DNA from 4 places in the Kitasatospora azatica KCTC 9699 genome. Region 1 is predicted to be linked to each of the others. Evidence: riboswitches for the same ligand, from Rfam matches in the RefSeq annotation. Region 1 holds a riboswitch; each other region holds the start of a gene.

Region 1 (7,405 bases):
GCGCGGGCGATCCGGTGGCCGAACACGCGGTGCTGCGCAGCGCGTTGATGGGCGGCTGCATCGGTGTGCTGCTGCCGGGGGCGCAGACTCCGCTGCCGCCGATCCGGGCCGACCTGTTCGCCCGCTACGAGCTGCCCTGGGAGTTGGGCAACCCGCCGCAGGTCGACCCGCCGGGGCGACCGCACTGGATACGACGGGCGTAGCGGGCACGGGTCCGCCCGGCGGCGGAGCGGGCCTGGCGCTCAGGCCTCGCGCAGGATCGTGGAGAGCAGCTCGACGGTGCGCTCCGGGGTGAGGCTGTCCACGCACAGCCGCTCCATCACCTGGACGTAGGCGTCCACGTCGTCGCGCTTGTCCAGGTAGAGGGCGCTGGTGAGCTGCTCCAGGTAGACCACGTCGGCCAGGTCCTGCTCCGGGAAGCGCAGGATGCTGAACGCCCCGCTCTCGCCGGCGTGCGCACCGAACCGGAACGGCATCACCTGGATCACCACGTTGGGCTGCTCGGCGATGTCGATCAGGTACTGCAGCTGACCGCGCATCACCTTGGGCCCGCCGACCGGGCGGCGCAGCGCCGCCTCGTCGATCACCGCCCACAGGCGCGGGCCCTGACCCTCCGTCAGGAGCTTCTGGCGGCGCAGGCGCAGGCCCACCAGGCGGTCGATCTCCTCGTCGCTGAGCACCGGGCGGCTCTGGCCGAAGACGGCGCGGGCGTACTCCTCCGACTGCAGCAGACCGGGGATGAACTGCACCTCGTAGGTGCGGATCAGCGAGGCGGCCTCCTCCAGCCCGACGTAGGTCTGGAACCAGCCGGGCAGCACGTCGCTGAAGCTGTGCCACCAGCCGGACTTGTTGGCCTCGCGGACCAGGCCGAGCAGTGACTCGCGTTCCTCACCGTCGGTGACGCCGTAGAGGGTGAGCAGGTCGGCGACGTCGCGTTCCTTGAAGCTGACCCGGCCCAGTTCCATCCGGCTGATCTTGGATTCAGAGGCGCGGATCTGGTACCCGGCATCCTCTCGGGTGACACCCCGTGCCTCGCGCAACCGGCGCAGCTGGGAGCCCAGGAGGATTCGGCGCACCATGGAACCGCCGCCGCCGGGCTGCGCTGTGGTCATGCCGTGGGAACCTCCGCCTCGGGAAACAGGGCACAGTCTGCCACTATCCGGCCGCTGACAGTGCTTGTCGTGGCAGAAGGATCTATCAATTTTGCATCGGCACGTCCATCAGCACGTCCATCGGCACGTTCGGATGCACGTGCATCCGGCGCCTGCATATGCCAATGATGCGACTGCACGTGAATCGACTCTTGCATCTGCCGTGAGCGCAGAGCACGATGGTGCACGTGCAGTTGCACACCCCCTGTGACAGTCCCGCAGGCTTCGTTGTCGACCCCATGCACGGTGTCGAGGCGATGGCGAAGCGGCCGAGCGAGTCGGAGGTGACCGGCATGACCCCGCCGGGTCCAGCCGTGTCCGCCCCCTTATGGGAGGAGCTCTTCATGGGCACCGGTACGGCCCTGGCCGTCGATCCTGACGTCATGACGTGTACGCTCGCTCCCCGCTATGACGCGGTGAAGACCGCTCGCGACTTCACCCGAACCACCCTGCAGCGCTGGGGGCTCGGTGACCTCTTCGACGATGTTGCCCTGGTGGCCTCGGAGTTGGTGACCAATGCGCTGCGCCACGCGATAGGCCAGCCCACCGCGGCCGATCTGCCCGGCGCCGCCGGGCGCCAGCCCTTCCCGGTCCAGGCCGGACCGCTCCACAACGGTGAGAGCCGACTGCCGATCCGGATCAGCCTGGTCCACCGGGCCCCCCAACTCGTCTGCGCCGTCAGCGATCCGAGCAGCATCGGCCCGGTCACCCGGGAGGCCGACTTCGTCGCCGAGTCCGGACGCGGACTGCACCTGGTGGACTCCTTCAGCCACTCCTGGGGCTGGCATCCGCTCGCCTCCGGGGCCGGCAAGGTGGTCTGGGCCCTGTTCCAGGCCGAGGACGTGCCGCATCACGGCTCCTCGCTGGTGGTTGACAGTGCGTCAGCCGGGCGCCACCGGCGCTCCGCCTAGCCTGATCCCGCTGTGCCCCGAACGCCGCGCCCTGGCGCGGCGTTTCGTCGTCCCGATCGCATGTCGTCCCCATCGCCTGTCGTCCCCGTCGCCGAGCACCGCCGACGGCCGGCTGCCAGCTACTGCCACACCCGCGGTTGCCGCCGGAGATGCCGAACGCCGTCGCGGCACTGGCTCCCACGACGGCGCATCCTCGTCCCACCCGGTACTCGGGCCCCGCTTCAGCCCGCCAGGTGGTCGAACTCCCCGTCCTTCACGCCGAGCAGCAGCGCTGCTATCTCGTCGCGTGTGTAGATCAGCGCCGGACCGTCCGGGAACCGCGAGTTGCGCATCGCGACCGCGCCGTCCGGGAGGGCGGCGAGCTCCACGCAGTTCCCCTTGGAGTTGCTGTGCCGACTCTTCTGCCAGACCACGCCATCGAGGTCCGTCGCCGCCATGCCGTTGTACGTGTGGTGCATAGAAATCTCCCAAGAGCCTGGAGTGCTCGTACCGCTCGGCGCCCGACCGCTCCGGCCGCCGGCCGCCTCCGGCTCGTACGGGCAGGGCGAATGCCTTACTTGTCGTAATGATAACGCTAATGCACGTGCATCGGCATGTGATTTTGCGCGTGCACGGACCTGCACAGGATGTGACGGTAACCTGCCAGAATCGCCCTCATGGCGGTGCAGAAGCGGACATATGAGGGTGATTCAGCTGGTGATCGGTAACCCCGCGTCGGGAAGACGCCCGGGGGAGCCTGGCCGGTTCGACCGTTGACACGGATCGAGCGTGATCAACTTCGCAGCCGGATCCTCACACTCCGTCACATCAGTAACGGCAGCGCCGGATTTTGCCGCGATTGACCCGACTTGCCCCTGGCTGACCCCCGGAACGGCAGCCGGATGCGGAATGATCGCGCGCATGTCCTACGATTCTGCGCCATGAGCACTGCAGCCATCCCGGGCGCACCACTGCCCGTCCGCACGCCAGGCTCCCGGGCACGGGGGCGCCACCGTCGGCCCGAGCGGCCCGAGGTGCCGGCCGGCGCGCCGGCGCTCGTCCTCGCGGTCCCCGCCGAGGCGACCCCGGAGGCGGTCGCGGTGGTGAACGAGCTGCTCTCGGTGATCCGCGGCGAGCAGCCCGGCATCGAGGCCGCGGCGGGCTGGCTGCCCGGCCCGTCGGCCGCCGAAGCCGCCCAGGCCGCCGAGGGCGAGACCGGCGGGCAGCCGACCATCCCCACTGTCGAGTCGCTGCTGGGCGCGGCCGCCGAGGCCGGGCTGCCCGCGCCGGTGCTGGTCCCGCTGCTGTTCGGCCCGCACCCGTACCTGCCGCAGCTGCAGCAGCTGGCCGCCGACACCGGCGCGCTGCTGACCGACGTGCTCGGTCCGCACCCGCTGCTGGCCGAGGCGGTGCACGTGCGGCTCTCCGAGGCCGGCCTGGCCCGCGCCGACCGGGCCCGGCTGTTCGCCATCGCCACCTCGGCCGACGGCGTGGTGCTGACCACCGTCGGCGGCGAGGAGGCCGCCGCGGCGGCCGGGATCACCGGCGTGCTGCTCGCGGCCCGCCTGGCGGTGCCGGTGGTGGCGGCCGCGCTGGACGTGCCCGGCTCGGTGGCCGGCGCCGTCGAGCACCTGCGGGCCACCGGCTCGCAGCGCCCGGCACTGGCTCCGCTGGTGATCGGTCCGGAGGCGGCGGGCGACCTGCTGCTCGGCGCGAGCGAGCAGACCGGCTGCCCGAGCGCCGCGCCGCTGGGCGCCTACCCCACGGTCGGTCAGCTGGTCGCCTCGGCGTACCTGGCCGCGCTGCCCGCGCCCGTCGAGGAAGACCCGCAGGAGCCCGCCGAGCAGGCCTGAGACCTCTCGGTAGCCCTCGCACCAGTTCAAGGCCCCGTTGCCGCCCGCCAGGGCGGGAGCGGGGCCGTCGGCGTTTCCGGACAGGGGACACGCCGGCGGCCGACCGGAGCACCGGAGACGCCGGCGGCGGACCCGAGCACGGAAGACGGCGGGCAACCCGAGCTGACGGGACGCCAATGACCGGGCAAAACGGACATCTGAGGGCGAGTCGGCTTTGGTCTCGAAACGGTAACTGCGGGACCTCGGGCCCGGTCGCGGGCGGTCGGAACGGACCGCTGAGGCTGGGTCAGGAAAGGTCCGTCCGCCGACGAACCGTCACCCTGAAGGACCGGCAACTCCCCCACCGCCGAGCCCCCTTGGCCCAGCGGGCGCCGACACCCCCTCAGATACCCACCCCGGTCGATCTTGAAGGGCTGGTGAAGGCGATGTGACGCCGATCACAGCTGTTTGCGGATTCAACTTATCTCTGTCTAACGTGCTCCCCGTTCGTGGTCACACGGACCCAGTGGGCCGGACGCCGAGTCCTGCCACCGGCACCGCTGGCAGCGCGAAAACGCACCACGGCAGGAGCGGGGGAACCAGGTAAGCCGCCCCGGCACCGGTCCACGGACCGGCCGCCAGGGGCTAGGGGTGAAGCCGTGCTCAGCACGGCCGGGCAACTCCAGCCCGAATCCGACAGCTCACCTCGTAGGCGTAGGAGAGGAACGCGTCTTCATGCTGCCCACCACTGCCACGGACCGCCCGTCCCGCACCGCCAAGCGCGTCATCGCCGCGACCGGCCTGATCGGCCTGGGCCTGACCCTGCCGTGCGTCACCGCCACCACCGCCTCCGCCGCGCCGGTCTCGGTGTGGGACAAGGTCGCCGCCTGCGAGAGCAGCGGCAACTGGTCGATCAACACCGGCAACGGCTTCTACGGCGGCCTGCAGTTCACCTCCTCCACCTGGGCGGCCTACGGCGGCACCCAGTACGCCCCGCGCGCCGACCTGGCCACCAAGGACCAGCAGATCGCGACCGCCGAGAAGGTGCTCGCCGACCAGGGCCCCGGCGCCTGGCCGGTCTGCTCCATCCAGGCGGGCCTGACCCGCGGTGGCGCGGCCCCGACCGTGGACACCAGCGCCGCGGCGAAGAGCCAGCCCGCGCAGACCCCGCAGCCCGCGCAGACCCCGAAGGCCGCGCAGACCCCGAAGGCCGACCAGGGCAGCGCCCAGAGCCACTCCGGCCACCGCGGCGCCTCCCAGGACGCCACCGCGGCCGCACCGCAGCCGACCACCACCACGGTCAACGAGAGCTACACCGTGGCCTCCGGTGACTGGCTGTCCAAGATCGCCCAGAACCACAACGTGGACGGCGGCTGGCAGAAGCTCTACGAGCTCAACAAGTCGGTCCTGACCCAGGGTCCGAACCTGATCTACCCGGGTCAGCACCTCACCCTGGGCACCAAGACCGTGGTCACCCCGGCCCCGGCCACCCAGAGCAGCGACAAGTCCTCGGACAACGACGCCGCCAGCGCCCCGGCCACCCCGGCCGTGCGCACCACCAGCGCCCAGACCACCACCGCCACCACCGCCAGCGCGCAGACCGCCACCGGCGCCTTCGCCAAGGCGATCACCTTCGCCGAGTCCCAGGTCGGCCAGGCCTACATCTGGGGCGGCACCGGTAACGGCGGCTGGGACTGCTCCGGCCTGACCCAGGCCGCGATGGCCAAGGCCGGCGTCTCCATCCCGCGCGTCGCCGCCGACCAGGCCGCCGCCAGCACCCGGGTCTCGCTGAGCAACGTTCAGCCCGGCGACCTGCTCTTCTGGTCGAACAACGGCAGCGCCTCCGGCGTCTACCACGTCGCCCTGTACATCGGTAACGGCAAGTACGTCGAGGCCGCCAACCCGAGCGCGGGCGTGAAGTACGAGACCATCGCCAACTACACCCCGGACTTCGCCGGCCGGGTCTGACCCCGCCGCAGGACCGATTGAAGGCCGCTCCCCGTACCCGGGGAGCGGCCTTCGGCCGTGAGCTGACGGGGCCTGAGTTCAGCGTGGCGCGGGCCCGGGTGCGCGGCGTCGGCGGGTGTACCGGAGCAGCGCGCCGAAGACCGCCGCTCCGATCAGCGCCCCGAGCAGCGAGGCGCCGCGGAACCAGGGGGCGTTGACGTCCATGGTGCGCTGCCCCGCGTGCGCGCCGCTGCCGTTGCCGACCACCACGCCGAGCGTCCACAGGTTCGGTGAGGCGATCACCAGGGCGCCGGTGATCCAGGCCGCGCGGACCTTCCAGGGCTGTCCCCGGCGCAGCCCGAACCAGAGCACCAGCAGCGGCAGCAGGGTGCAGGTGATGCCGGTCAGCAGGCCCAGCAGCAGGCCGCTGGAGAGTTTGCCGTCCACCGCGTCGCCGACCCGCTGGGACCACCAGCGCGGCACCGTCGCGGCGTACAGGAAGTCGAGGCCGACCAGCACGGCCAGGCCGATGCCGCCGAACAGCAGTCGGCGCCGGCGGTCCACTCGGACCGCCGGCGCCGGCTGCTTGGGCTCGTGCTGCTGGGATGTTTGCGCCATGCCCCGATGCTGGCACCGGGGCCGGCCGGGCGCCTGTCGACGCCGCCGCCCGGCGCAGCGGCCTCGGGGCCCGGCCGATCCGGCAGGATCGACCGGACAGGCCGGACAGGCCCTACCGCGCCCGGGCGCCGGTGGAGCCGCGCATCACCAGCTCGGGCTGGAACATGAACTCGGCGCGCTGGGCGGGCTCGCCGCCGACCTCCTCGAGCAGGGCGTCGACGGCGGCGGTGGCCATCGCCTCCACCGGCTGGCGGATGGTGGTCAGCGGCGGCTCGGTGAAGGCGATCAGCGGCGAGTCGTCGAAGCCGACCACCGAGACGTCGCCCGGCACGGTCAGACCGCGCTGGCGCACCGCGCGGATCGCGCCCAGCGCCATCATGTCGCTGCCGCAGACGATCGCGGTGCAGCCGCGGTCCAGCAGTACGCCGGCCGCCGAGTGCCCGCCCTCCACGCTGAACAGGGTGTGGTGCACCAGCTCCTCGGCCTGTTCGGCGCTGACCCCGAGCACCGACCGCATCGCGGCCGTGAAGCCCTCGATCTTGCGCAGCACCGGCACGTACCGGCGCTGGCCGACGGCCAGACCGATCCGCTCGTGGCCGAGTTCGGCCAGGTGCTGGACCGCCATCCACATCGCGGCCCGGTCGTCGGGCGAGATGAACGGTGCGGCGATCCGGTCGCTGTACCCGTTGATCAGCACGAACGGGACCTGGCGGCCGGTCAGCTTGGCGTACCGGTCGTGGTCGGCGGTGGAGTCGGCGTGCAGGCCGGAGACGAAGACGATCCCGGCCACGCCGCGCTCGACCAGCATCTCGACCAGTTCGTCCTCGGTGGAGCCGCCCGGGGTCTGGGTGCAGAGCACCGGGGTGTAGCCGTGCCGGCTGAGCACCTGCTCGATGACCTGGGCCAGCGCGGGGAAGATCGGGTTGCTCAGCTCCGGGGTGATCAGGCCGATCAGGCCCGCGCTGCG
Region 2 (7,405 bases), 4.6 Mb from region 1:
CCCGGCCCCTCCGGTGCGCTGGTAGCCGATCAGTTCACGACCCACCGGGCCGGTGGTCGGCAGTTGCTCGGGCCCGAGCCGTGGATCGCCGCTCTCGAATGCGGCGGAGCACTGGTCGGAGGGCAGTGCGTCCGCGTGCGCCACGGGGGCGACGGCGAACGCGAGGAGGGCCGTGGCGGCCAGGACGCTGGTGCGCTGGAAAGTGACGATCACTCACGCAGGGTAGCGCGCAGGGCAGTTGCTTCGCCGGGATTCAGGCCATGTCCGATCAGATACGCTTCGATGCTCCCGTGCCGCTGCCGGATCCGCTCCAGCACCCCGGTGAGCAGCTCGGGCGTCGCCGGGTTGCTGAGCCGCACGTTCCCGTCCGCGTCCAGGTACTCCACCGGCCCGTCCTGCAGGCCGAGCCCCTCGTTGGAGCGCAGGTAGTCGGCGATGATCTGCTCGTCCGAGGCACCGAGCAGGTCCAGCAGCACCGCCACCGCGATCCCGGTCCGGTCCTTGCCGACCGCGCAGTGCAGCAGCGCGGGCAGCGCACCCGGCGCGAGCAGCCTGCGCAGCAGGGCGACCAGCACCGGCCCGGCGGTGTCGGCCATCAGCGGGTAGAGCTCGACGAGCGGCGTGCCGGTGCGGTCCTCGCCGTCCTGCGGCAGGAACGGGAGGTTGGTCAGCTCCACGTCCAGGTCGTGCAGCCGGTCCGGCCAGTGGTCGAGCTCGGCGGGGTCGCGCAGGTCGATGACGGTGCGCAGCCCGAGTTTGGCCAGCCCGTGGGCACCCTCGGGGGTCAGCTCGTTGAGCGTGGCGGAGCGGTAGAGCCGGCCGGGGCAGACCTCGCGCAGGTTGCGCAGGCCCGGTATCTGAGGATCAGTCATGCGCCGGACGGTACCGGCGGTGCCGGGTCAGCGCGAGGACATATCGGCGTCGGCCGTCGCCCGGGGCGCGGTGGCCGCGCAGCTCGCTGCGCACCCCGTGGCGGCCGAGTGCGGCCCGCAGCTGCGGCAGGTGCGGGCTGCGGCGGGCCGCGCCGTCGTGCAGCGGGTGGACCAGCACCTCGCCGCCGGGCGCGGTGACCCGGACCAGTTCGAGCAGGGCGGCCAGCTGCGCCGGTGGCCCGAACAGCTCGGGGTAGGCGAAGAGCAGGTACGAACTGAGCGTCAGCGCGAAGGTCCCGTCCGCGAACGGCAGGGCGGGCAGCGCCGCGGCCAGGTAGCTGCCGGGGTTCGTGGCCCGGTCGGCCGCGAAGAGCCGGCGGGCCCGGTCCCAGCTGCGCAGGTACTTCTCGTACGGGAGGTGCCGCGGCGCCAGGTAGCGGTGCGGCGCGGCGGGCATCGCGCGGGCCATGGTGCGGCGGGCCCGCTCGGCCTCGGCCAGGAGTTCGGCGGCGGGCCGCGCATAGGCGGGGTCGGCGGCCACCACCCGGCAGCCGAGCTCCCTGGCCTCGGCCACCAGCGCGGCGGCGCCGCCGGGGCAGTCGAGCACCGGGCCGGGCAGCGCGCGCAGCCGGGCCCGGGTGAGGCCGAAGAAGGCGCAGTACTCGTCCAGCGGGCGGGAGGTGATCAGCACGCAGCCCAGCCGAACACGCGGGCGCCCGCTCCGCATCCGGAGCGGGACGCCCCGTCGCCGCAGCGGAGCGGGGCGCCCGGTCGCCGCTGACGGCCGTTCAGCCCGCGAGCATGGCGCGGGCGGCGGCCCGGGAGACGCTGGTCAGGCCGTGGGTGATCCGGACGGTCAGGAAGATCAGCAGGATGCCCGCCAGCGAGGTGCCGGCCACCTGCCAGAACGAGCTCAGGTAGTAGTCGTGCCGCACGCCGTGGCTGTCCTGGTAGTCCAGCACCCGGTAGCCGGGCCAGCCGAGGTAGTGCCGGAAGACCCAGTTGTACGCCGGCAGCAGGGCCATCGACAGACTGCACGCCCAGAGCGTGACGGACAGGCAGAAGCTGAAGACGTGCCAGGGGAACATCACCACCTGGTACGCCGCCGCCTTCCACCCCGCCGGGTCGGCCAACTGGGCGTTGGCGCGCGCCCAGAAGCCGGGGCGGCGCGGCACCACCGGGGCGGGCGCGGCCAGCCGCTGACCGAGCAGCCGGGCGATCCGGCCGCGCTCCACCGCGCCCTGGCCGCGGGCACCGGCCAGCAGCAGCGCCAGCACCGGCAGTCCGAGCACGGTGACCAGGGTGCCGGCGCCGAGCGCGAAGACGGTGACGGCCCAGCTGAAGCCGAGCACCGCGGTGACCAGCGAGCCGGCCACGTAGCCGAGCTCCCGGTAGGACTCCCGGGCCCACGGGGCGCGCCAGAAGGACGGGGTGTCGTACTCGTCGAACCGCGTAGTCGTCGTCATGCCTCCAATCTGCCCGGCGGCGGCCGGCGCCGGTACCCGGCTGCCCGGCGGACCGGAGGTGGGGTTAACCCCCCTGCCACTCGTGTTCGAGCAGCGAGTACTGCAGCGCGTCGTGCCAGGTGTCACGGAGGTACAGGTCGTCGCGGATCCGGCCCTCCAGCTGGAAACCGACCTTGCGCAGCACCCGGGCGGAGGCCAGGTTGGCCGGGTCGAGCCGGGCGGCCAGCCGGTGCAGGCCGAGTTCGCCGAAGCCGAACCCGCAGAGCAGCCGGGCGATCTCGGTGGCGTAGCCGAGCCCCCAGGCGTCGCGGCGCAGCGCGTACCCGATGAACGCGGCGCGCTGGCTGTCGGCGCCCTCGACGCCGAGCACCGCGTTGCCGAGCGGGACGGCGTCCTCGCCCTCCTCGGTCAGCGTGACGGCCAGCCGGTAGACGGTGCGCGGCTCGTTCTCGGCCTCCTCCAGGTAGAGCGCGACCTGGTCGGCGCAGTCCTCCCGGTCGCGCGGCTCGAACGGCAGGTAGCGGGCGGTCTCGGGATCGCCGAAGATCGCGTGCAACGCGTCGATATCGCGCGGCACATGATGGAACTCACGGATCGTCAGCCGTGGCCCGGTGAGCAGGACGGGGTGCATGGCACGTACGGTAACGGGCCCGGGAGCGGTTACCGTACCGGTCATGGACGACGAGGACCTGCGGCTGGCGCCCCGGCCGCACACCGCTGAGCTGCTGCGTTGGGCCGAGCAGCAGGGGCTGGACCCGGTGCCGCAGGGGCCGCTGAACGCGGTGCTGACGCTGCTCGAACTGGGTGACGCCAAGTTGCACGACGGCTTCCCCGAGCTCAGCTCGGCGCTGCTGCAGGAGCTGCTCTACGAACGGATCCACCTGTACGTGCAGCCCCGCCAGGACCAGGACCCGCTGGCCTACGGGGCCGCGGTGCGGCTGCTGGTCGATCACCAGCGGGCCGCCAAGCGCCTCAACGCCAAGCGGCAGCAGCGGCTGCACGAGGAAGCCGAGTGGCAGGGCGAACTGCTGGCCGGGCTGCTGCGCCAGCCGCACCTGCTGACCTGGCCCCGGCTGTACGCGCTGCTGCTCTGGCAGGCCGGGGTGGACACCGAGGACCTGGACGCGGTGCGGGCCTGGCTGGCCGGTTTCCGCGAGCTCGGCGAGGCGGAGCGGATCATCGCACTGGCCGCGCTGACCGAACTGGACCAGCCGGAGGGCGTCGAGGGCTGGACCGAGGGCGTGCTGCTCTCGATCGGGATGGCCACCGACGGCGCCCGGCTGCTGGTGGAGAACCGGCTGATGCAGCGCAGCTACCGCAACCTGGCCGGGCTGAACGCGCTCGGGCTGCCGATGCCGGCCGAACTGTCCGGGGACTTCCCGGCCTTCGAGGCGGCCGTGCAGGCCGAGGCGCTGCGGCTGCTCGGCGAGTGGACGGTTCCCGGACTGCCGGAGCTGCTGCTGACGGAGTACCAGGACCTCGCGCCGGAGCCGGGCGCGGCGGAGGTCGACCGGTACATCGTCCAGCGCGGGCTGGTGGAGCTGCCGGACATCGCCGACTGGCCGACCGACGAAGCCGCCGCCGAGGCGGGCGACGAAGCCGCCGGACAGGCCAACGAGGCCGCCGGAGCGGCGGGGGACGCTACGGAGTGACGCCCTGCGCCTGCAGCCAGGCCACCGGGTCGACCGGGGCCGCGCCGCCGGGGCGGACCTCCAGGTGCAGGCGCGGGCTGGTGCCGCTGCCGGTGGCGCCGACCTTGCCGAGCGCCGTGCCGGGGGCCACCTGGCCGGCGGTGACGGTGATCGAGGCGAGGTTGCAGTACCAGAGCTCGGTGCCGTCGGGCAGGGTCTGGATCACCCGGTAGCCGTAGCTGCCGGACCAGCCGGCCGAGCTCACGGTGCCGCCGGTGACGGCGACCACGGGGGTGCCGGCGGGGGCGGCGAAGTCCAGTCCGGTGTTCAACTGCGCCCAGGGGGAGCCTGGCGCGGTGAGGGTGTACTTGGCGACGGGGAGCCGGGCCTGCGCACCCTGCGGTGGGGCGGCCTCGACCGGGGGAGCCGGCTCGGTCGGGGCCTGCGGTGCCTGCGCCTCGGGGGCCTGGACCTGCGGGGCCTGCGCGGCGCGCTTGGCGGCGGCCTCCTGCGCGGCCTCCAGGCGGGCGGCCTCCTCGGCGGCGGTGCGTGGGTCGGCCTGCTGCTGGATCCGGGCGGCCAGCGCCAGACCCGGGTCCGCGGCGCTCGCCGCGGGGCTCTCGTCGGGTGCGATCACGGCGGTCGCCGGGGCGCTCGCCGGGGTGGCGGCCGCGGCAGCGGTGGCGGTCAGGCCGGTGGTGGCGCCGAGTGCGGCGGCCATCGCGGTGACGCCGAGTACCGGGGAACCGGAGCGCGACTGGCGGGGCAGCCGGTGGCGGGGAGTCTCCTCCGGCGCACCGGCGTGATCGAGCAGAGCCGGAGTATGCGTCAACGCCACGGGGGCGCGCTCCTTTCCTTCCCTCGCGCCTACCGGGTTAGCTGACGGGTTCGGAGAGGAAGGTCTCCTACGGACCGGCCCCTGATGGGAGACAGTCCGATTCACCCCAAGGAACGGTGGTTCCCCGGCTCCCTTGCCCGCATTTTTGACAGGTTCAGGATTAGGCGACGGCGCACGGTGCCGTTCGGGTACGGCGTTGCCGACCGCGCTGCGTTATCAAACGTTAATCCCAGGAGCCCCTGATTCCAAGCCATACCAGGGGGATTGGCACACCCTTACTTTGGGTGCCGAACTGAGTACGCGTACTCATGTGACGGGCACCGGAGTTGGCGATCCTTCAAGCATGACTTCCTCGGTTCAGCCGCGGACCACGTCCGCCTACTACGTCCAGGCGATCCTCTCCTTCGCCCTCGCCGCCGGTGGCCTTTCCATCGGCATCGCCTATCTGCCGGTCAGCGCCTGGATGCGGGCTTTCCTCGCGCTCGGCCTGCTCTACACCGTCACCTCCGCCTTCACCCTCGCCAAGGTGATCCGTGACCGGCAGGAGGTCGGCGAGATCGTCACCCGGGTCGACCAGGCCCGACTGGAGAAGCTGCTGGCCGAGCACGACCCGTTCCGGGTCGAGAGCTGACCCGGCGGTCCGGAGGCGGTGCCCAGGAGGGGTTGACGGCTATGGCTATTAGCCATAGCTTTGTGGGTGTCGGTAGCAGCCGGCACCCACCTCGTCAGGCCAGGAGGCCCGTCGTGAACGCCACCACCGCACCGCAGACCCGGTACCTGCAGCTCGCCGGCGGCACCCTCGCCTACGACGACACCGAAGGCGAAGGCACCCCCGTGGTGCTGCTGCCCGGGATGCTCGACTCCCGCGCCGTCTACCGGCACCTGCGCCCACTGCTCACCGCCGCCGGACACCGCGTGATCACCATGGACCTGCGCGGCTTCGGCGAGTCCTCGATCGCCTGGGACGACTACGGCCCGGCCGGCGCCGCCGCCGACGCCCTGGCCCTGCTGGACGAGCTGGGCATCGAGCGCGCCGTGCTGGTCGGCAGCTCCTACACCGGCGCCAGCGTGGTCAAGGCCGCCACCACCGCGCCGCAGAAGGTCGCCGGGATCGTGCTGGTCGACGCCTTCGTCGAGAACCTGCCGCAGAACGCGCTGATGCGCGGCCTGGTCCAGCTGACGGGCTCGGCGGTGCTCGCCTTCCCGAAGGTCTGGGGCTGGTACCTGAACAAGATGGCCTACCCCGGCGGCGTCACCCCCGAGATCGCCGCCTACAACGCCCGCCTGGAGGCCGCGCTGCGCACCCCCGGCCGCAAGCAGGCCACCCGGGGCTACGTCCGCGGCAACTCCTCGCCGATCGGCTGGACCGAGGGCGTCGAGTGCCCGGCGCTGGTGCTGATGGGCACCAAGGACCCCGACTTCCCGAAGCCGGAGGTGGTGGCCGACCGCCAGGTCAAGGCGCTGAACGGCCGCAAGGTGATGATCGACGGCGCCGGCCACTACCCGATGGCCCAGTTCCCGCAGGCCGTCGCCGACGCCCTGCTCCCCTTCCTCACCGAGGTGTCCTGATGCCCCGCGCCGGACTGACCCCCGATGCCGTGGTCGACCACGCCCTCGCGCTGATCGACGAGCAGGGCCCCGAGACCCTCACGCTGGCCGCCGTGGCCGCGCGGGCCGGGGTGGCGGCCCCCTCGCTCTACAAGCACGTACCCGGGGGCCTGGCCGGACTGCGCCGGCTGATCGCGGCCCGGGTGACCGGCGACCTGGCCGCCCGGCTGCGCGCGGCGATCGCCGGACTGCACGGCCAACCGGCCGTGGAGGCACTGCTGCGGGCCTACCACGGCTACGCCACCGAGTACCCGCGCCGCTACGCCGCCCTGCCGCAGGCCCCCTCGGCCGGCGACGAGCAGCTGATCGGCGCGGGCACCGCCCTGGTCGGGGCGATCTTCTCGGTGCTGGAGGGCTACGGGATCGAGAACTCCGAGGCCGTCCACGCGGCTCGCACCGTGCGCGCCCTGGCCCACGGCTTCGCCTCGCTGACCATCGGCGGCGCCTTCCAGCTCAGCGAGGAGCTGGCGGTCACCCAGGACCGGCTGATCGCGGTGCTGACCGCCGGCCTGCGGGACTGGCCGGGCACGGGCACGGGCACGGGCACTCAAGGGTGATTCATCCCCTGGTGTGATGGTTAATCCATCGGATAGGACTAAAGTCCCATGGACTGCTGATCCGCTGGAGGGCCCCATGACGCAGCCGAGCACCGCGCGCCGCACCGCCGCGATCCCCGGGCAACGCGCCACCACCGAGGCCGCCGCCGTCGACACCGCGGCCACCGGGCAGCTCGGGCCGCTCGACTCGTACGAGCCCCTGGAACCGCAGCCCCGTGGGTGGGCAGCGGTCCGACGGGGACTGGCGATCGTGCGGGGGCTGCGGACGCTGGGGAGCGTGCCGGCCCGTCCGCAGGCCGGCTACGGGGAGGTCGACGGGCAGTGAGGTGACCACTCCCCTCATTGCCCTCGAGATGCGCCTCGAACCCCTTCAGGGCCGTTCACACCGCCCTCAACTCCCTCGGCCTGGGCTGGGTTCGACCATCACAGCCCG
Region 3 (7,405 bases), 1.0 Mb from region 1:
GACACCCGCCGGGCCCAGGCCGAGAGCCGCAAGCTGCAGGGCGAGCTCACCGAGGCCAAGGCGGCGGCGGCCACCGAGCGCGGCGCCGCCGAGAGCGAGAACCGCCGGCTCAAGCACCGGGTGGCCGAGCTGGAGAGCGCGCTGGAGACCGGCCGGCGCACCGCCCGCGAGGGGCGCAGCGTGGAGGACATGCGGCTGCGGCTGCTGCTGGACACCGTGCTGCAGTCGGCCCAGGGCCTGCAGCGCGAGCTGGCGCTGCCGGTCACCCAGCTGCACCCGGCCGACCTGGTGGACGCCGTGGTGCCCGGCTCGGCCTCGCCGCACGACGTGGCCCGGCGCGGCCTGGCGGAGGACGACCCGGCGCTGCTGGACCAGCTGCTGGCGATCCCTCAGGTGCACCTGGTGGTGGACGGCTACAACGTGACCAAGACCGGCTACCCGACGCTGCCGCTGGAACAGCAGCGGCTGCGGCTGCTGGGCGGTCTGGCCATGCTGGCCCAGCGCACCCAGGCCGAGGTGACCTGCGTCTTCGACGGCCAGGACCTGGACGTGCCGGTGATCATGGCGCCGCCGCGCGGGGTGCGGGTGCGGTTCAGCCGCACCGGGCAGACCGCCGACGAGCTGATCCGCCAGCTGGTCCGGGCCGAGCCGCAGGGCCGCCCGGTGGTCGTGGTGTCGGCCGACCGGGAGGTCGCCGACGGCGTGCGCAAAGTCGGCGCACGCCCGGTGGCGTCGACCCTGCTGTTGAACCGGTTGTCGCGTCCCTGAAGTACCGTTCGGGTACTGACCGGGGTTCACCCGGTGAAGAGTCGGTGAAAGGCGCTGCGCCAAAGGTAGTTCGCACCGGCGGGGGAGTGGCGCGAAGATGTGATGTTCACTAGGGTCTGGCGTCAAACCTATTTTTCCGGTCACTTCACCCGATCGGGTGAGCCCGGTAGAAGAAGGAGCTGTCCCTTGGCGTCCCACCGCCGTCCCAAGCAGCCGAGCCGCGCGCGGGTGTCCGTGCTCACCGCCGCTGCGGCGACCGCGGTCGCCCTCTCCGCACAGACCGGAGCCTGGGCCGACCCCAAGCCGTCGAAGGAAGACGTCAAGGCGCAGATCGACGACCTGAACGGCCAGCAGGAAGCCGCCACCGAGAAGTACAACGGTGAGAAGGAGCGCGGCGACCAGCTGCGCCAGCAGGCCTCCCAGCTGCAGGACCAGGTGGCCCGCACCCAGCAGCAGGTGACCGAGCTGCAGTCCGGCCTGGCGGCCGTGGCGGGCGACCAGTACCGCAACGGGGGAATCGACTCCTCGGTGCAGATGATGCTCAACTCCAACCCCCAGCAGTACCTGGACCAGGCCGCCAGCATGCAGGTGGCGACCTCGACCCAGACCGACGCGCTGAAGTCGCTCCAGTCCGAGCAGCGCAAGCTGGACCAGGAGAAGAAGGAAGCCGCCGACACGCTGGCCGAGCTGGACCGCTCGACCCAGGCGCTGAACGCGGCCAAGGCGGACGTGCAGGCCAAGCTGGCAGCGGCGCAGAAGCTGCTCTCCTCGCTCAGCGCCGCCGACCAGGCCGCACTGCGGGCGGCCGACCGTGCCTCGCGCAGCGACGTCCGGGCCCCGCTGAACCTGCCGCCGGCCTCCGGCTACGCCGGCGCCGCGGTGCAGGCCGCGCTCAGCAAGCTGGGCCACGCCTACCAGTGGGGCGCCAGCGGTGCCACCTACTTCGACTGCTCGGGCCTGACCCAGTGGGCCTACGGGCAGGCCGGCGTCTCGCTGCCGCGCACCACCTACGAGCAGGTCTCGGTCGGCACCCGGGTGCCGAGCCTGGCCCAGGCCGAGCCGGGCGACCTGATCTTCTACGGCGGCGACCTGCACCACGTGTCGATGTACATCGGCAACGGCCAGGCCGTGCACGCACCGCACACCGGTGACGTGATCCGGATCGCGGACGCCGCCTCGATCGGGTCCATCAACACGATCCGCCGGCCCTGATCCGGCGGACCTGACGTTCTCTCACGCCTCGATGTGAGCCCGGACACCTGTTCGTACACTTCATGATCACCTTCCGGTGACCCGCGTATCACTCACAGTCAAAGTTGGACGATTCTTCCGACAAAGATTTGAACAGATCACGGATCTGTTACTAGGGTCGTCAACCGGACCACCGCGATGGCGTTCACCCGACCCGGGTGGCAGCGGGGGTTACCGCCGAGTCTGGAAAGCGGCACGGGCAGTTGACTGCCCGACGGGGAGCCCCTGCGGGGGAGCTGCGGACCGGAGCCGGGGAACCACACGTTCCTCCGGGGTGAATCGGCGCCAGGTCGACCTGACGGTCGGTGAGGCGTCGTAGGGCAGTCTTCCAGCCCGAACCCGTCAGCTCACCCGGTAGGCGGTCGAAGGAAGAAGGATTCGTGGCGTCCCATCGTCGTCCCAAGCCCGTCGGCCGAACACGCGCGTCGATCCTGACCGCCGCTGCCGCGACCGCCGTCGCCCTCTCGTCGCAGACCGGTGCGCACGCCGATCCGACTCCCACCCTCGACCAGGTCAAGACGCAGGTCGACGACCTGAACGGCCAGGCCGAGGCTGCCAACCAGAGCTACGAGGGTGCGCAGGTCAAGCAGCAGGCGCTGCAGAAGCAGGTCAGCGACATCCAGGACCAGGTCGCCCGCCAGCAGGACCAGGTGACCAACCTGCAGTCCGGACTGGCCGGGGTGGCCGCCGACCAGTACGCGAACAACGGCATCTCGCCGACCGTGCAGCTGATGCTCAACACCAGCCCCGACCGGTTCCTGAACCAGGCCGGCTCGCTGAACGAGCTGAACAGCACCCAGGCCGAGACCCTGAAGCAGCTTCAGCAGCAGCAGCGCAAGCTGGACCAGGACAAGGCCGAGGCGCAGGCCAAGCTCACCGAGCTGGACGCCTCCACCCAGCAGCTGAAGGCCACCAAGGACGAGGCCCAGGCCAAGCTGAAGAAGGCCCAGGACCTGCTCAACACGCTGACCGAGCAGCAGAAGCAGGCGATCGCCGCCGCCGAGGCGAAGGCCGCCGCCGATGCCAAGGCCGCCGCCGACAAGGCCGCTGCGGACGCCAAGGCCGCCGCCAGCCAGAGCGCCGCCGCCTCGCGCGACACCACCCGCACCGACCTGGGCACGCCGAGCGCGCCGGCCGGCACCCCCAGCGTGCCGAGCACCGGTGGCTCGCACGCGCAGGCCGCGATAGCCGCCGCCGTCAGCAAGCTCGGCTCGCCGTACGTCTACGGTGCCGCCGGCCCATCCACCTTCGACTGCTCGGGCCTGACCCAGTGGGCCTACGCGCAGGCCGGGGTCTCGCTCCCGCGCACCTCGCAGGAGCAGGCCGGGGCGGGGACCAACATCGGCACCAACATCGCCGACGCCCAGCCCGGCGACCTGATCGTCTTCTTCGGCGACATGCACCACATCGGCCTGTACGTCGGTGGCGGGCAGGTCATCCACGCCCCGCACACCGGCGCGGTGGTCCGCTACGAGTCCGCCACGGTGATGCCGATCTCGGCGATCGTGCGCCCCTGACGAGACGTCAGCAGACAGCCCGGCTTCCCTTGGGAAGTCGGGCTGTTCTCGTATAAATGTCCGATTGGTGATCAAATATTCGTATCGGTAGGGGTTTGGACTCGTCCGTCCTGACTCGCTAACGTCTGCGCTCGGACCTCAGTTGGACGATTGGAGTCGTCAAGCCCATGGCGATGCCGCAGCGCCCGGTACCTCCGGGCCGTACTCCCCCGCAGGGCGCCGCGCGGCGGCTCGCCCGAGTGCTGGCGGTCACCGCTGCCGCGACCACCGCGCTGGCGATAACGGCCGGCTCGGGCGCGCAGGCGGCACCACGGCCGGACCGGAACGAGGTCAAGGCGCAGGTCGACCAGCTCTACGCGGAGGCCGAGCAGGCCTCGGAGAAGTCCAACGCGGCCGAGGAGGACGCCAAACGGCTGCAGCGCGAGGCCGGCAGCCTGCAGCAGCAGGTGGCCGTGGCGCAGGACTCGCTCAACACCATGCGCTCCGACCTGGCCATGGTGGCCGCCGCCCAGTACCGGGCCGGCGGGATGGACCCGGGGGTGCAGCTGATGCTCTCCTCCGACCCGCAGGACTACCTGGCGAAGGCCCGCAGCCTGGCCCAGGCCGGGCAGCAGCGCGCCGACTCGCTGCGCGAGGTGCAGCAGCAGCAGCGCAAGCTGGACCAGCGGCGCGCCGAGGCCTCCGGCAAGCTGGTCGAGCTGGAGGCGGTGCGGGCCGCGCTGGCGCAGAGCAAGCAGCAGGTGCAGGCCCGGCTGAAGAGCGCCCAGGCGCTGCTGAACAGCCTGACCGCGACCGAGCGGGCCCAGCTGGTCTCCCAGGACGCCAAGGAGGCCCAGGAGCGGGCCACCCGTGGCACCGACCGGATCGACCTGGGCAACCTGCCGCCCTCCTCGGACCGGGCGGCGGTGGCGCTGGCTGCCGCGCTGAGCAAGGTCGGCTCCCCGTACGTGTACGGATCCACCGGGCCCGGCGCGTTCGACTGCTCCGGTCTGATGTACTGGAGCTGGCGGCAGGCCGGAGTGACCCTGCCGCGCACCTCGCAGGCGCAGGCGTTCGGGGGGCAGCGGATCAGCCTCGCCGAAGCGCGACCGGGAGACCTGGTGATCTTCTTCAAGGACATGCACCACGTCGGCATGTACGTGGGCGGCGGCACCGTGGTGCACGCGCCCTACCCCGGTGCCCGGGTCCGGTACGAGAACGTCTCGGCGATGCCGGTGGCCGCGGTGGTGCGGCCCTGAGCAGCGAGCAGGCGGCCCACGCCGGAGCCCGCCCCGCCGGAGCCCGTCCCGTCACGGCGATGCCGCAGCAGCGCGGCGGCGGGATGTCCCGGCGGGCCGCGCTGCTGCTGGTCGGCGGCGCCCTGGCACAGCTCTCACTGCCCCGGGTGCCGCCGCCGCTCGACCTACCGGTCGGCCAGGCCGGCAGCGCGAAGCTGGGCAGCGCCCGGCTCGACGCGCTGCTCGCCGCACACGCCGGCGCGCTGCGCGAGGGCGAGCTGGCCCCTCTCGAGCTGGCCGAGCTGGGCTACCGGGCGACCAGCTGGGACGCCGACAGCGTGCTGGCCGAACTGGACTACCGGCTGAGCGGCATCGACGAGTACCCGGCGGTGCTGCAGCGCCGGCTGACCCTCGCCGAGGGGGCGGTGACCGGCGAGAGCTCCGCACCGAACACCGCCGCCGCGCCCTGGGACCTGGGGCCGCTGCGGCCGGTGCACGGCGCCCGCTGCCTGGTGCTCGGGCCCGCCGCGCAGGACGAACTCACCGCGCTGGCCGCGACAGGGGACCGGGCGGTCTCGGCGGTCAGCGCGGTCTGGGGGAGCGGCTGGACCGAGCGACTGCTGCTCCAGCTGCCCGCCGGCGAGGACCAGTTCGCCCAGCTGCTCGGCGTCGACCCCGGGACCTACCAGGGCATAGCCGCCGTCACCAGCGCGGCCGCCGGCGCGCCGCTGCACACCCCCGCGGACCGGGTGCTGGTGAACCCCGAGGCGTTCCGGCAGCTCAGCGCCGTCGGCAAGCAGGTGGTGGTGACCCACGAGAGCACCCATGTGGCGACCCGGGCGGACACCCACCCGTGGACCCCGCTCTGGCTCTCCGAGGGGGTCGCCGACTGGACCGGCTACCTGGACACCGGCCGCACCGCCCGGCAGATCGCCCCCGAGCTGACCCAGGACGTGGCCGCCGGCAAACTGCCCGGCGCGCTGCCCGCGGACAGCGACTTCACCGCCGGCGCCGAGGGCATCGCGCAGGCCTACGAACTCTCCTGGCTGGCCTGCGACCTGATCGCCCAGCGGCACGGCCGGCCGGCGCTGGTGGACCTCTACCGCGCGGTCGGCGCGGCAGGGCCGGGTGCCGGGCGTGACCAGCAGCTGGACCAGGTCTTCCGGCAGCGGTTGGGCTACGGGCTGACGGAGTTCAGCAAGGACTGGATCGCCCACACGGAACGTCAGCTCTCGCCGCAGGCGTGACGCCCCCCGCAGGCATCAGGCCGGTTGGGCGTCAGTCGTCCAGCAGGCTCTGCTCGTAGGCGATGCCGGGGCGGACCGGGTACTTGCGCTCGGGCTCGGCGGGCAGCAGCACGGTGGTGGCGGGCAGTTCGCCGCGGGTGGAGAGCCACAGGCGGCGGCAGGAGACGATGGTCGCGGCCGCCAGCAGCAGGTTGCGGCCGCTCAGCACGGCGACGCCCCAGGGCTGGCTGTTGACGATCTCCCCGAAGATCATCGGGAACTCGATCGTGGTCAGCACGGTGGCGATCAGGATCATCACCGCCACCGGACGCTGGCTGCTGCCACGCACCGTCAGGCAGACGGCCGCCAGGCCGACCAGCCAGATCATGTACTGCGGGCTGATCACCCGGCTGGTCACGGTGAAGATGAGCAGGGCGGCCAACGCCGCGTCATAGGTGGTGGAGGCCTGCCAGCGGCGGGCCCGCAGCCGCCAGTAGAGCAGCCAGCCGAAGCCGACCACGGTGGCGGCCACCGAGACCTTGGAGATCACCGTGACCCACGGGCCGAGCAGCTCCACCGAGCCGTAGTTCATCGAGACCAGGCCGTGCCAGCCGCCGAACAGCCGGGCGAAGTGCAGCGGCAGCGCGCCCAGCGACTCCACCTCGATGCCGCGGTCCGCCTGGAAGGTGAGGAACTGGAAGGCCCCGTTCATCCCGGCGGCCAGCAGGAAGGCCAGCGCGCTGAGCGCGGCCAGCGCGGCCGTCCAGGAGCGGCGGGTGCGCCGTCCGCGCGGGGTGCCGGCCAGCGCCAGCAGCGGCCAGAGCTTGATCAGGCCGCCCAGCCCGAGCAGCATGCCGCCCAGCACCGGCCGGCGCAGCAGCACCAGCAGGCCGACCACGGCGATCGCGGTGACCAGGATGTCGTAGCGGCAGTAGACCGTCGGCCCGAGCAGCGGCACCCCGGCCACCCAGACCCAGGCGCCGGCGAAGCTGCGCCCCTTGCGCAGCCCGGCCCGCACCAGCATGCCCATGGCCAGCAGGTCGAAGACGCCGCACAGCACGTAGAAGGAGATCAGGTACGACCAGGGCAGCAGCCCGGGCAGCAGCATCACCAGCGCGGCGCCGGGCGGGTACTGCCAGGTGACGTCGTCCATCGGGAAGGTGCCGGTCTGCAGCACCTCGTACCAGCCGTGGTAGATCACCGAGATGTCGGTGGTCACGTCCAGGTTGCTGATCTTGAGGATGCCGGCCAGCAGCAGCACGATCAAGGTGCGGGTGACCAGCCAGCCGCCGCCCAGCCCCCAGAGCGCTCCGCGCGCGGGCGCTGCCGGGGTGACCGCGGTGGCTCCCTGGCTCGGGGGTGCGGCGAGGGCGAGAGTGCCGCTGCCGCCGCTACCGGCTTGACCGGTCGGGCCGTCCTCCGCCAA
Region 4 (7,405 bases), on a different contig from region 1:
GGCGACCGAGCGCACGGCCGGCGGCAGCAGACTGCGCTGCAGGCCGATCGCGGCCCGGTGCTCGCGGGCGTAGCGGCGGGCGTTGTCCAGTCCGAGCGCGGCGCGGGCGCCGATCTCGCGCATCAGCGCCCGGTCCTCCTCCTCGTAGGTGTCCTTCCAGCGGTCGCGGCGGGCGGTGATCCGGCCGAGCAGCAGACCGCGGGCGTTCAGCGGGACGGTGATCGTCCAAGCCTCGGCCGGGTCCTCGGGTCCGGTGTCGCCGGCCGGGCCGACCAGCACCGGGTCCCCGGGGGCGGGCACCGCCTCGGGCGGGCCGGCGACGGCGGTGCGGCGCAGCAGCAGGCGGCCGTCGGCGTCCGGAACCGGCTCGGCACCGGTGAAGACGGCGGCGGCGATCTCCACCACGGCCACGTCGGCGAAGCCGTCGGCCAGCGCGTCCGCCAGGTGCTGGGCGTTCTCGGTGATCGAGAGGGTGTGGCCGGCGGCGGCGGTGACCTCGTGCAGCAGGGCCAGCCGGCGGCGGGCCCGGTACTGCTCGGTGATGTCGGTGAACAGCACCGTCGCGCCGATCACCGTGCCGTCGGCGGCCTGCAGTCGGAAGGCGGAGAGCGCCATCATCCGGCCGCTGCGCGGGTCGACCAGGGTGCGGGCCAGCTCCTCGGCCAGCACCAGCGGGCGGCCGGTCCGCAGCACCTCGCGCAGGTGGGACTCCAGGGCCTCGGCGTCCTGCGGCTGGAGGAAGTCGCCGAGCCGGCCGCCCGGCAGCGAGCTCGGCACGCCCGAGTAGGGCAGCAGGTGGGTGTTGGTGCGGACGATCCGCAGCTGCTCGTCGAAGACCGCCAGGCCGATCCGGTCCTGCAGGAAGAGCTCCCGGGTGAAGGCCTCGTCCTGGCGCCAGCGGTCGGCGGTGTCGGCTGGTGCGCCGAGCACCACGAAGCGGGCGGCGTGCCGGTTGCCGGGGGCCGCGCCGCGAAGCGTGAGGATTCTGACCTCCAGGTCGAGCGGGCTGTCGCCGCCGGTGCGCACGGTGGCCCGGCCGGCCCAACCGAGACCGGGTTCACCCTCGCCGTCGACGCCGCCCTCGGTCGGCTCGATCAGCAGCTCGCGCACCCGCCGACCGCGCAGCGTGCTCGCGGGGAGGGCGAGCAGCTGCTCGGCTGCGGCCGTGCAGTCCAGGATCCTGCCGCCGCCATCGACCAGCACCCCTGCCACGCCGTCGAGGAACGGGAAGCGGGAGTCGTCCAAATCGTCCACCTCGCCCGGTCATGCCCTGTCCTCATCCTGTACCGGGCGGCCGCCGTCGGCGGTGCGGCGCTCCGGGAGGGGGCGAAGTTCGGCCGACCTGATCCTTCGACCGGCCCGATCGCTCTCAGTGACCGCCCGCGTCCAGCAGCTCGACGTCCGCGATGTTGCGCTCGATCTCGGCGGCGGGCAGCGAGACGGCCAGCGCCCAGTAGTAGACGGCCAGCGAGAAGCCGGCGATCACCGCGATGTCCCACCAGAGCGGCAGGTTCCCGGTCGCGCCCTCGCCGAACTGGCCCTGCCAGGAGAGGACGCCCATTCCGGCCAGGTAGACCGGCAGCCACTGCCCGGCCCGGAAGTCCATCCGGGGCGCCCGGGGCAGCCCCTTGGACCTGGCGTAGGCGGCGTAGGAGCCGAGCAGCAGGTAGCCGATCAGGATCGAGGCGCCGAGCCGCCACAGGGTGTCCCAGCCGGCCCAGTAGATCACCAGGTTGGCCACCACGAAGGCGATCGGCGAGATGATCTGACCGGCCGGCAGGTGGTAGGAGCGCTCCATGGCCGGGAAGCGCTTGCGCAGGACGCCGAAGGCGAGCGGCGCGCCCGCGTACATCAGCACCACGGCGGAGGTGATGAAGCTGACCAGCTTCTGCCAGCTGGGGAACGGCAGGAAGCAGAGCACCCCGGCCACCCAGGCGATCAGCAGGCCGAGCCAGGGCACCGCACGCCGGTCGGTGGCCTGCATCGACTCGGGTGCGTAGCCGTTGCGGCTCAGCCCGTAGGTGATCCGCGAGCTGGAGGTGACGTAGATCAGGCCGGTGCCCGCAGGCGAGATGATCGCGTCGATGTAGAGCACCGAGGCCAGCCAGCCCAGGCCGATCAGCGTGGCGAGGCCGGCGAAGGGGCCGCTGATTCCGGTGTACGTCAGCTGGTCCCAGCCGCCGGAGAAGGTGTTGGCCGGCAGTGCGCCGATGAACACCACCTGCAGCAGGATGTAGATCAGGCTGCCGATCAGCACCGAGCCGAGCACCGCACGCGGGATGTCCCGGCGCGGGTGGGTGCTCTCCCCGGCCCACTGGATGGCCTGCTCGAAGCCGAGCAGCGCGAAGATCACCCCGCTGGTGCTGATCGCCGCGAGCACGCCGCGGGCGCCGAACGGCGCGAAGCCCTGGCTGCTGAAGTTGGACCCGTGGAACTCCTTGATGCCGAAGACCAGGATGGTCAGCACCGGGACCGCGATCTTCCACCAGGTGGCCGCGTTGTTGGTGCGCGCCAGCCACCTGACTCCGAAGAAGTTGATCGCCACGAAGACCGCCAGCAGCGCGGCCGCGACGACGAAGCCGGAGGCGGTCAGCGTCTGGTCCTTGGCGTGGAGCAGCCCGTCGGCCCAGGTCCAGTGCTGGGCATAGCCGATCATCGCCTGCACCTCGATGGGCGCGATGGTGGCGGCCTGCAGCCAGGTGAACCAGCCGAAGGACATCCCCGCGAAGCCGCCGAAGGCGTAGTGCGGGTAGCGGGCGGTGCCGCCGGCCACCGGGAAGAGGCCGCCCAGCTCGGCGTGCACCAGGGCGAGCAGCACGATGGCGACCGTGCCGATGCCCCAGGAGAGCAGGGCCGCCGGGCCGGCCGCCTTGGCGGCCTTCTCGGCGCCGAAGAGCCAGCCGGAGCCGATGATCGCGCCGACCGAGGCGAACAGCAGACCGACCAGGCCGACCTCCCGCCGCAGCGCGTGCTTCGGGGAGCTGCGTTGGGTCCCGGCAGCGGGTGACGCCATGGCTGCGGCCTCTCTCATGAACGAACAGGGCTTGTCCGACGCTGCCTCAGCTCACGCGGCCCGCGCACGCCGCGCGCCGGTGGCGGTCACCCGTGATCAGCCGTCCGGCGCAATAGTCCGACTCCCCGTCGACTCCCCGTCGGCTCCCCGTCGGCTCCCCGCCGACTCCCGGCCGACTCCCGACCGTGTCCCAATCAGTCCGTAGTCGTAGGACCAGCGAGGCTTCTGTGATTCTGGCGTGACGTGTGCGATGCGGGGTTGTTATCGAGGTGATGATCCGTCTAGTCTCCCTGCAACCCGCCACAGCGGGCACCCGAACGCGGTACGCCGAGTCCTGCCCACCGCGCTTTCCGGGACCACGACGACACCTCTGGGCAGGGGCGGGGGACCCAGGTTCAGTGCCGTCTCCCACGGCTTGGGGTGAAGCCGCCCGCCGGATCCGATCCGCGCGGGTGGCCGGGCCAACCTCCCGGTCCGAACCCGACAGCTCACCTCGCAGGCGTGCGGAGAGGGACGTTCCATGGTGTTTTCCGGTTCCGGCCGCCACCGCCGCCCGACCCAGACCGACCGCGCCGTGGCCGCCGCCACCGTGGCGGGCGCGGGCCTGGCCCTGCCGCTGCTGACCGCGACCGGCGCCCACGCCACGCCGAGCACCACCTGGGACGCGGTCGCCCAGTGCGAGACCGCGGGCAACTGGGTCGCCAACACCGGCAACGGCTTCTACGGCGGGCTGCACCTGACCGCGCGGGACTGGGTCGCCTACGGCGGCGACGAGTACGCCGCCGATCCCTCGCACGCCACCAGGGACCAGCAGATAGCCATCGCGGAGAAGCTGCTCGCCGACCGCGGGCCGAGCGCCTGGCCGGGCTGCGAGTCGGTGTCCGGACTGGCCCAGGCGACCACCACGCCGACACCGGCGCCAAGCGCGCCGACGTCGACCACGCCCGGCAAGCCGGATAAGTCCGACAAGCCCGACAAGCCGACGTCCGGGCCGTCGACGCCGACCGCCCCCACCGACGCGCCGCCGGCCACCCCGCCGACGCCCACCGCCCCGACCGCCGGCACGCCGAGCGCACCGGCGACCACGGCCACTCCGGCGCCCGCGTCCTCCGCTCCCGGCACGCCCGCCACCAGCACTCCCCGGCGGACCAGCCCCCCGCGCCAGCCCCCACCACGCCCAGCGCTACGCCGACCACTCCGGCGCAGCCGCAGCCCGGCACACCGGCGCCCGGTTCCGTGCCCGCTCAGCCCCAGCCCGCCCCGATGCCCGCGCCCGCACCGCAGCCCGGCTCGCAGCCCGCCCCCGTCGGCGGCCCCTACACCGTGCAGAGCGGCGACACCCTCTACGGCATCGCCACCAGCCACCACCTCGACGGCTGGACCCAGCTCTACCAGGACAACCTCGGCGTGGTCGGCGGCAACCCCGACCTGATCTTCCCCGGCCAGCAGCTCCAGCTCCCCTGAGCCGGGGCGCCCCGGCGTCCGTCGGAATCGGCCCGTCAGAATAGGGCCATGTCCCGACGAACCACCCGCCCCGCCAAGAAGCCCGCCGCCACCCGCACGAGCGACTGCCCGTGCGGCCTGCCGGCGAGCTACGACGACTGCTGCGGCCGACTGCACCGCGGTCTCGCCCAGGCGAGCACCGCCGAGCAGCTGATGCGCTCGCGCTACTCGGCCTTCGTCGTCCAGGACGTCGGCTACCTGCTGAGCAGCTGGCACCCGGACACCCGGCCGAGCGCGCTGGATCTCGCGCCGGAGCTGCGCTGGGAGCGCCTGGAGATCCTCGGGGGCACGGACGGCGGCCCGTTCCACACCTCGGGCACCGTCGAGTTCCGCGCCTACTACCGTGAGGGCCGCAGCTCGGGGACGATGCGCGAGAACAGCCGTTTCGTCCGCCACGAGGGTGCCTGGGTGTACCTGGACGGCGAGGTCGAGGCGGACTGAGCCCCGCACCGCCCCGAGGAGTCCGATGACCGACGTCCACCCGCCCGCCGTCCTGCCGGCCGAACTCCAGCCCGCCGCCCCACCGACCGAACTCCCGTTGGCCGAGCTTTCGTTGGCCGAGCTGCCGTTGGCCGAGCTGCCGTTGGCCGAGCTGCCGTTGGCCGACTACCTGCGCACCCTGCCGCACGGAATCCTCTTCGGCGCCGTCCACTTCACCGACCCGGACGGCCACCCGCTGCTGCTGAAGTCCGTCTACGACCCCGAGGTCTGGCAGTTCGCCGGCGGCAACATGGAGTTCGGCAGCGATCCGTGGGACTGCGCCCGGCGCGAGGTGTGGGAGGAGACCGGCCTGACGCTGCCTCAGCACCCGGTCCCGCCGTTGCTCGCGCTGCTCTTCGTCGCGGCCTCGGGCGACTGGCCGTTCAAGATCGGTGTGGTCTTCGACGGCGGCACCCTCTCCCACGCCCAACTCGCCGGCCTGGTGCTGGATCCCGCCGAGCACTCGGAGTACTCGGTCCGCTCGCTCGCCGACTGGCGCCAGGAGCTGCGACCGAGCCGGCTGGCCCTGCTGGAGGCGGCGGTCGAGGCCCGCCGGACCGGCCGCTCGGCCTACCTGCAGCTGCCGCTTCCCGCACCCGCCCATGAGACCTGAACCGCCGGCGCACCGAGCTACCGAGCTACTACCCGATCATCCCGATAATCGCTGTCCCGATTCCGGACGGCCCGTTAGCTTGACCCCCATGGACCTCACCGCCCCCGCCGACACCGCTCGCCTGGACCGCAAGGCGGTGGCCGCAGCGACGATCGCGGTCCTGCTCTGGGCCTCGGCCTTCGTCGGAATCCGCACGGCCGCCGCCCACTTCGGCCCCGGACCGCTCGCGCTGGGCCGGTTGGCGGTGGGCTCGGTGGCCCTGCTGGCGACCTGGGCGGTGCGCCGCGAGCCGCTGCCGCCGCGAGCGGCCTGGCCCGGCATCGCCGTCTCCGGCCTGCTCTGGTTCGCGCTGTACATGGTGGCGCTCAACTGGGGCGAGCAGAAGGTCGACGCAGGCACCGCCGCGATGGTGGTCAACCTCGGCCCGGTGCTGATCGCGCTGCTCGGCGGACTCCTGCTCCGCGAGGGGTTCCCGCGACAGCTGATGATCGCGGTCGCCGTCTCGTTCACCGGCGCCGTGGTGGTGGGACTGTCCCGCGCCGGCGGCTCCTCCTCGCTCCTCGGGGTGCTGCTCTGCCTGCTTGCCGCGCTGCTCTACGCGGCCGGCGTGGTGGCCCAGAAGCCCGCGCTGCGCCATGCCGGCGCGCTGCAGGTGACGGCCTTCGGCTGCCTGCTCGGGACGGTCGCCTGCCTGCCGTTCAGCGGGCAGTTGGTCTCCCAGCTCGCGCACGCCCCGCTCTCGGCCACCCTGGACCTGGTCTACCTGGGCCTGTTCCCCACCGCACTCGCCTTCAGCGCCTGGGCCTACGCCCTGTCCCGCACCACCGCCGGACGGATGGGCGCCACCACCTACGCCGTGCCTGCCCTGGTGGTGTTGATGTCCTGGGCGATACTCGGCGAGGTGCCGGCACTGCTGAGCCTGGTCGGCGGTGGGCTCTGCCTGACCGGCGTCGCGCTCTCCCGCCGTCGCTGACCCTCCGCCACTGACCCTCCGCCACTTCCCAAAGGACGCCCCCGTGCAGCTGACCATCGAGGACCAGCGCCGCCGCGCGCTCGCCTTCCGCGACCTCCACACCGGGCCCGGCGCCTTCGTCATCCCCAACGCCTGGGACGCCGGGACGGCGCGGCTGCTGACCGGGCTCGGCTTCCCCGCGCTGGCCAGCACCAGCGCCGGACTGGCCTTCGCGCTGGGCCGGGCCGACGGGGCCAACCTGGTCGACCGGGAGCAGACGCTGGCCAACGCGCGCTCGATCGTGGCGGCCACCCATCTGCCGGTCTCGGCCGACCTGGAGAGCGGCTTCGGCCCGGCCCCCGAGGACGTCGCCGAGACGATCCGGGCGGCGGCCGCCGCCGGACTGGCCGGCGGCTCGATCGAGGACGCGACGGGCGACGCCGCGGCGCCGATCCACTCGTTCGAGGCGGCCGTCGAGCGGGTCCGGGCAGCGGTCGAGGCGGCCCGCGGGCTGGACGTCCCGTTCACGGTGACCGCCCGCGCCGAGAACTACCTCTACGGGCGCGAGGACCTGGCCGACACGATCCGGCGGCTGCAGGCCTACGAGCTGGTCGGCGCCGACGTGCTCTTCGCACCCGGCCTGCCGGACGCCGAGTCGATCCGGGCGGTCTGCGCCGCGGTCTCCGCTCCGGTCAACGTCCTCGCCGCCGGGGCCGCCCAGCAGCTGACCGTCCCGCAGCTCACCGACCTGGGCGTGCGCCGGATCAGCCTCGGCTCCGGCCTGTCCCGGATCGCCCTGGCCGCCACCGTGCACGCCGCCCGCGACATCCAGCACACCGGCACC

The links. Region 1 has a riboswitch for cyclic di-AMP ahead of BR98_RS35700 (transglycosylase family protein). Riboswitches for the same ligand answer to the same signal wherever they lie in the genome.
Region 2: linked by a shared signal. The riboswitch ahead of BR98_RS16180 (M23 family metallopeptidase) and the one ahead of BR98_RS35700 (transglycosylase family protein) in region 1 are both predicted to bind cyclic di-AMP.
Region 3: linked by a shared signal. The riboswitch ahead of BR98_RS31360 (C40 family peptidase) and the one ahead of BR98_RS35700 (transglycosylase family protein) in region 1 are both predicted to bind cyclic di-AMP.
Region 4: linked by a shared signal. The riboswitch ahead of BR98_RS40085 (transglycosylase family protein) and the one ahead of BR98_RS35700 (transglycosylase family protein) in region 1 are both predicted to bind cyclic di-AMP.

The regions. Positions count from the first base shown of each region.
Region 1 is NZ_JQMO01000003.1:5,688,441-5,695,845, reverse strand. Features, by position in the region: gene BR98_RS35725 (TetR/AcrR family transcriptional regulator) at 1-203, shown strand, start outside; gene BR98_RS35720 (helix-turn-helix domain-containing protein) at 243-1,112, opposite strand; gene BR98_RS35715 (ATP-binding protein) at 1,496-2,062, shown strand; gene BR98_RS35710 (DUF397 domain-containing protein) at 2,284-2,520, opposite strand; gene BR98_RS35705 (hypothetical protein) at 2,983-3,894, shown strand; cyclic di-AMP (ydaO/yuaA leader) riboswitch at 4,439-4,601, shown strand; gene BR98_RS35700 (transglycosylase family protein) at 4,609-5,841, shown strand; gene BR98_RS35695 (permease) at 5,920-6,438, opposite strand; gene BR98_RS35690 (LacI family DNA-binding transcriptional regulator) at 6,551-7,405, opposite strand, start outside.
Region 2 is NZ_JQMO01000003.1:1,130,715-1,138,119, forward strand. Features, by position in the region: gene BR98_RS16150 (TNT domain-containing protein) at 1-213, opposite strand, end outside; gene BR98_RS16155 (tyrosine-protein phosphatase) at 210-872, opposite strand; gene BR98_RS16160 (hypothetical protein) at 865-1,563, opposite strand; gene BR98_RS16165 (sensor domain-containing protein) at 1,661-2,338, opposite strand; gene BR98_RS16170 (GNAT family N-acetyltransferase) at 2,403-2,969, opposite strand; gene BR98_RS16175 (hypothetical protein) at 3,013-3,990, shown strand; gene BR98_RS16180 (M23 family metallopeptidase) at 3,980-4,807, opposite strand; cyclic di-AMP (ydaO/yuaA leader) riboswitch at 4,819-4,984, opposite strand; gene BR98_RS16185 (YiaA/YiaB family inner membrane protein) at 5,151-5,438, shown strand; gene BR98_RS16190 (alpha/beta fold hydrolase) at 5,552-6,376, shown strand; gene BR98_RS16195 (TetR-like C-terminal domain-containing protein) at 6,376-6,972, shown strand; gene BR98_RS16200 (hypothetical protein) at 7,049-7,297, shown strand.
Region 3 is NZ_JQMO01000003.1:4,650,836-4,658,240, forward strand. Features, by position in the region: gene BR98_RS31350 (NYN domain-containing protein) at 1-768, shown strand, start outside; gene BR98_RS31355 (C40 family peptidase) at 955-1,980, shown strand; cyclic di-AMP (ydaO/yuaA leader) riboswitch at 2,244-2,395, shown strand; gene BR98_RS31360 (C40 family peptidase) at 2,400-3,536, shown strand; gene BR98_RS31365 (C40 family peptidase) at 3,704-4,774, shown strand; gene BR98_RS31370 (hypothetical protein) at 4,834-6,000, shown strand; gene BR98_RS31375 (glycosyltransferase 87 family protein) at 6,032-7,405, opposite strand, start outside.
Region 4 is NZ_JQMO01000002.1:1,062,401-1,069,805, forward strand. Features, by position in the region: gene BR98_RS04990 (SpoIIE family protein phosphatase) at 1-1,254, opposite strand, end outside; gene BR98_RS04995 (APC family permease) at 1,370-3,013, opposite strand; cyclic di-AMP (ydaO/yuaA leader) riboswitch at 3,363-3,531, shown strand; partial or broken gene BR98_RS40085 (transglycosylase family protein) at 3,534-3,824, shown strand; gene BR98_RS40090 (hypothetical protein) at 3,773-4,144, opposite strand; gene BR98_RS40095 (LysM peptidoglycan-binding domain-containing protein) at 4,277-4,477, shown strand; gene BR98_RS05010 (YchJ family protein) at 4,526-4,957, shown strand; gene BR98_RS05015 (NUDIX domain-containing protein) at 4,983-5,609, shown strand; gene BR98_RS05020 (DMT family transporter) at 5,698-6,582, shown strand; gene BR98_RS05025 (isocitrate lyase/PEP mutase family protein) at 6,626-7,405, shown strand, end outside.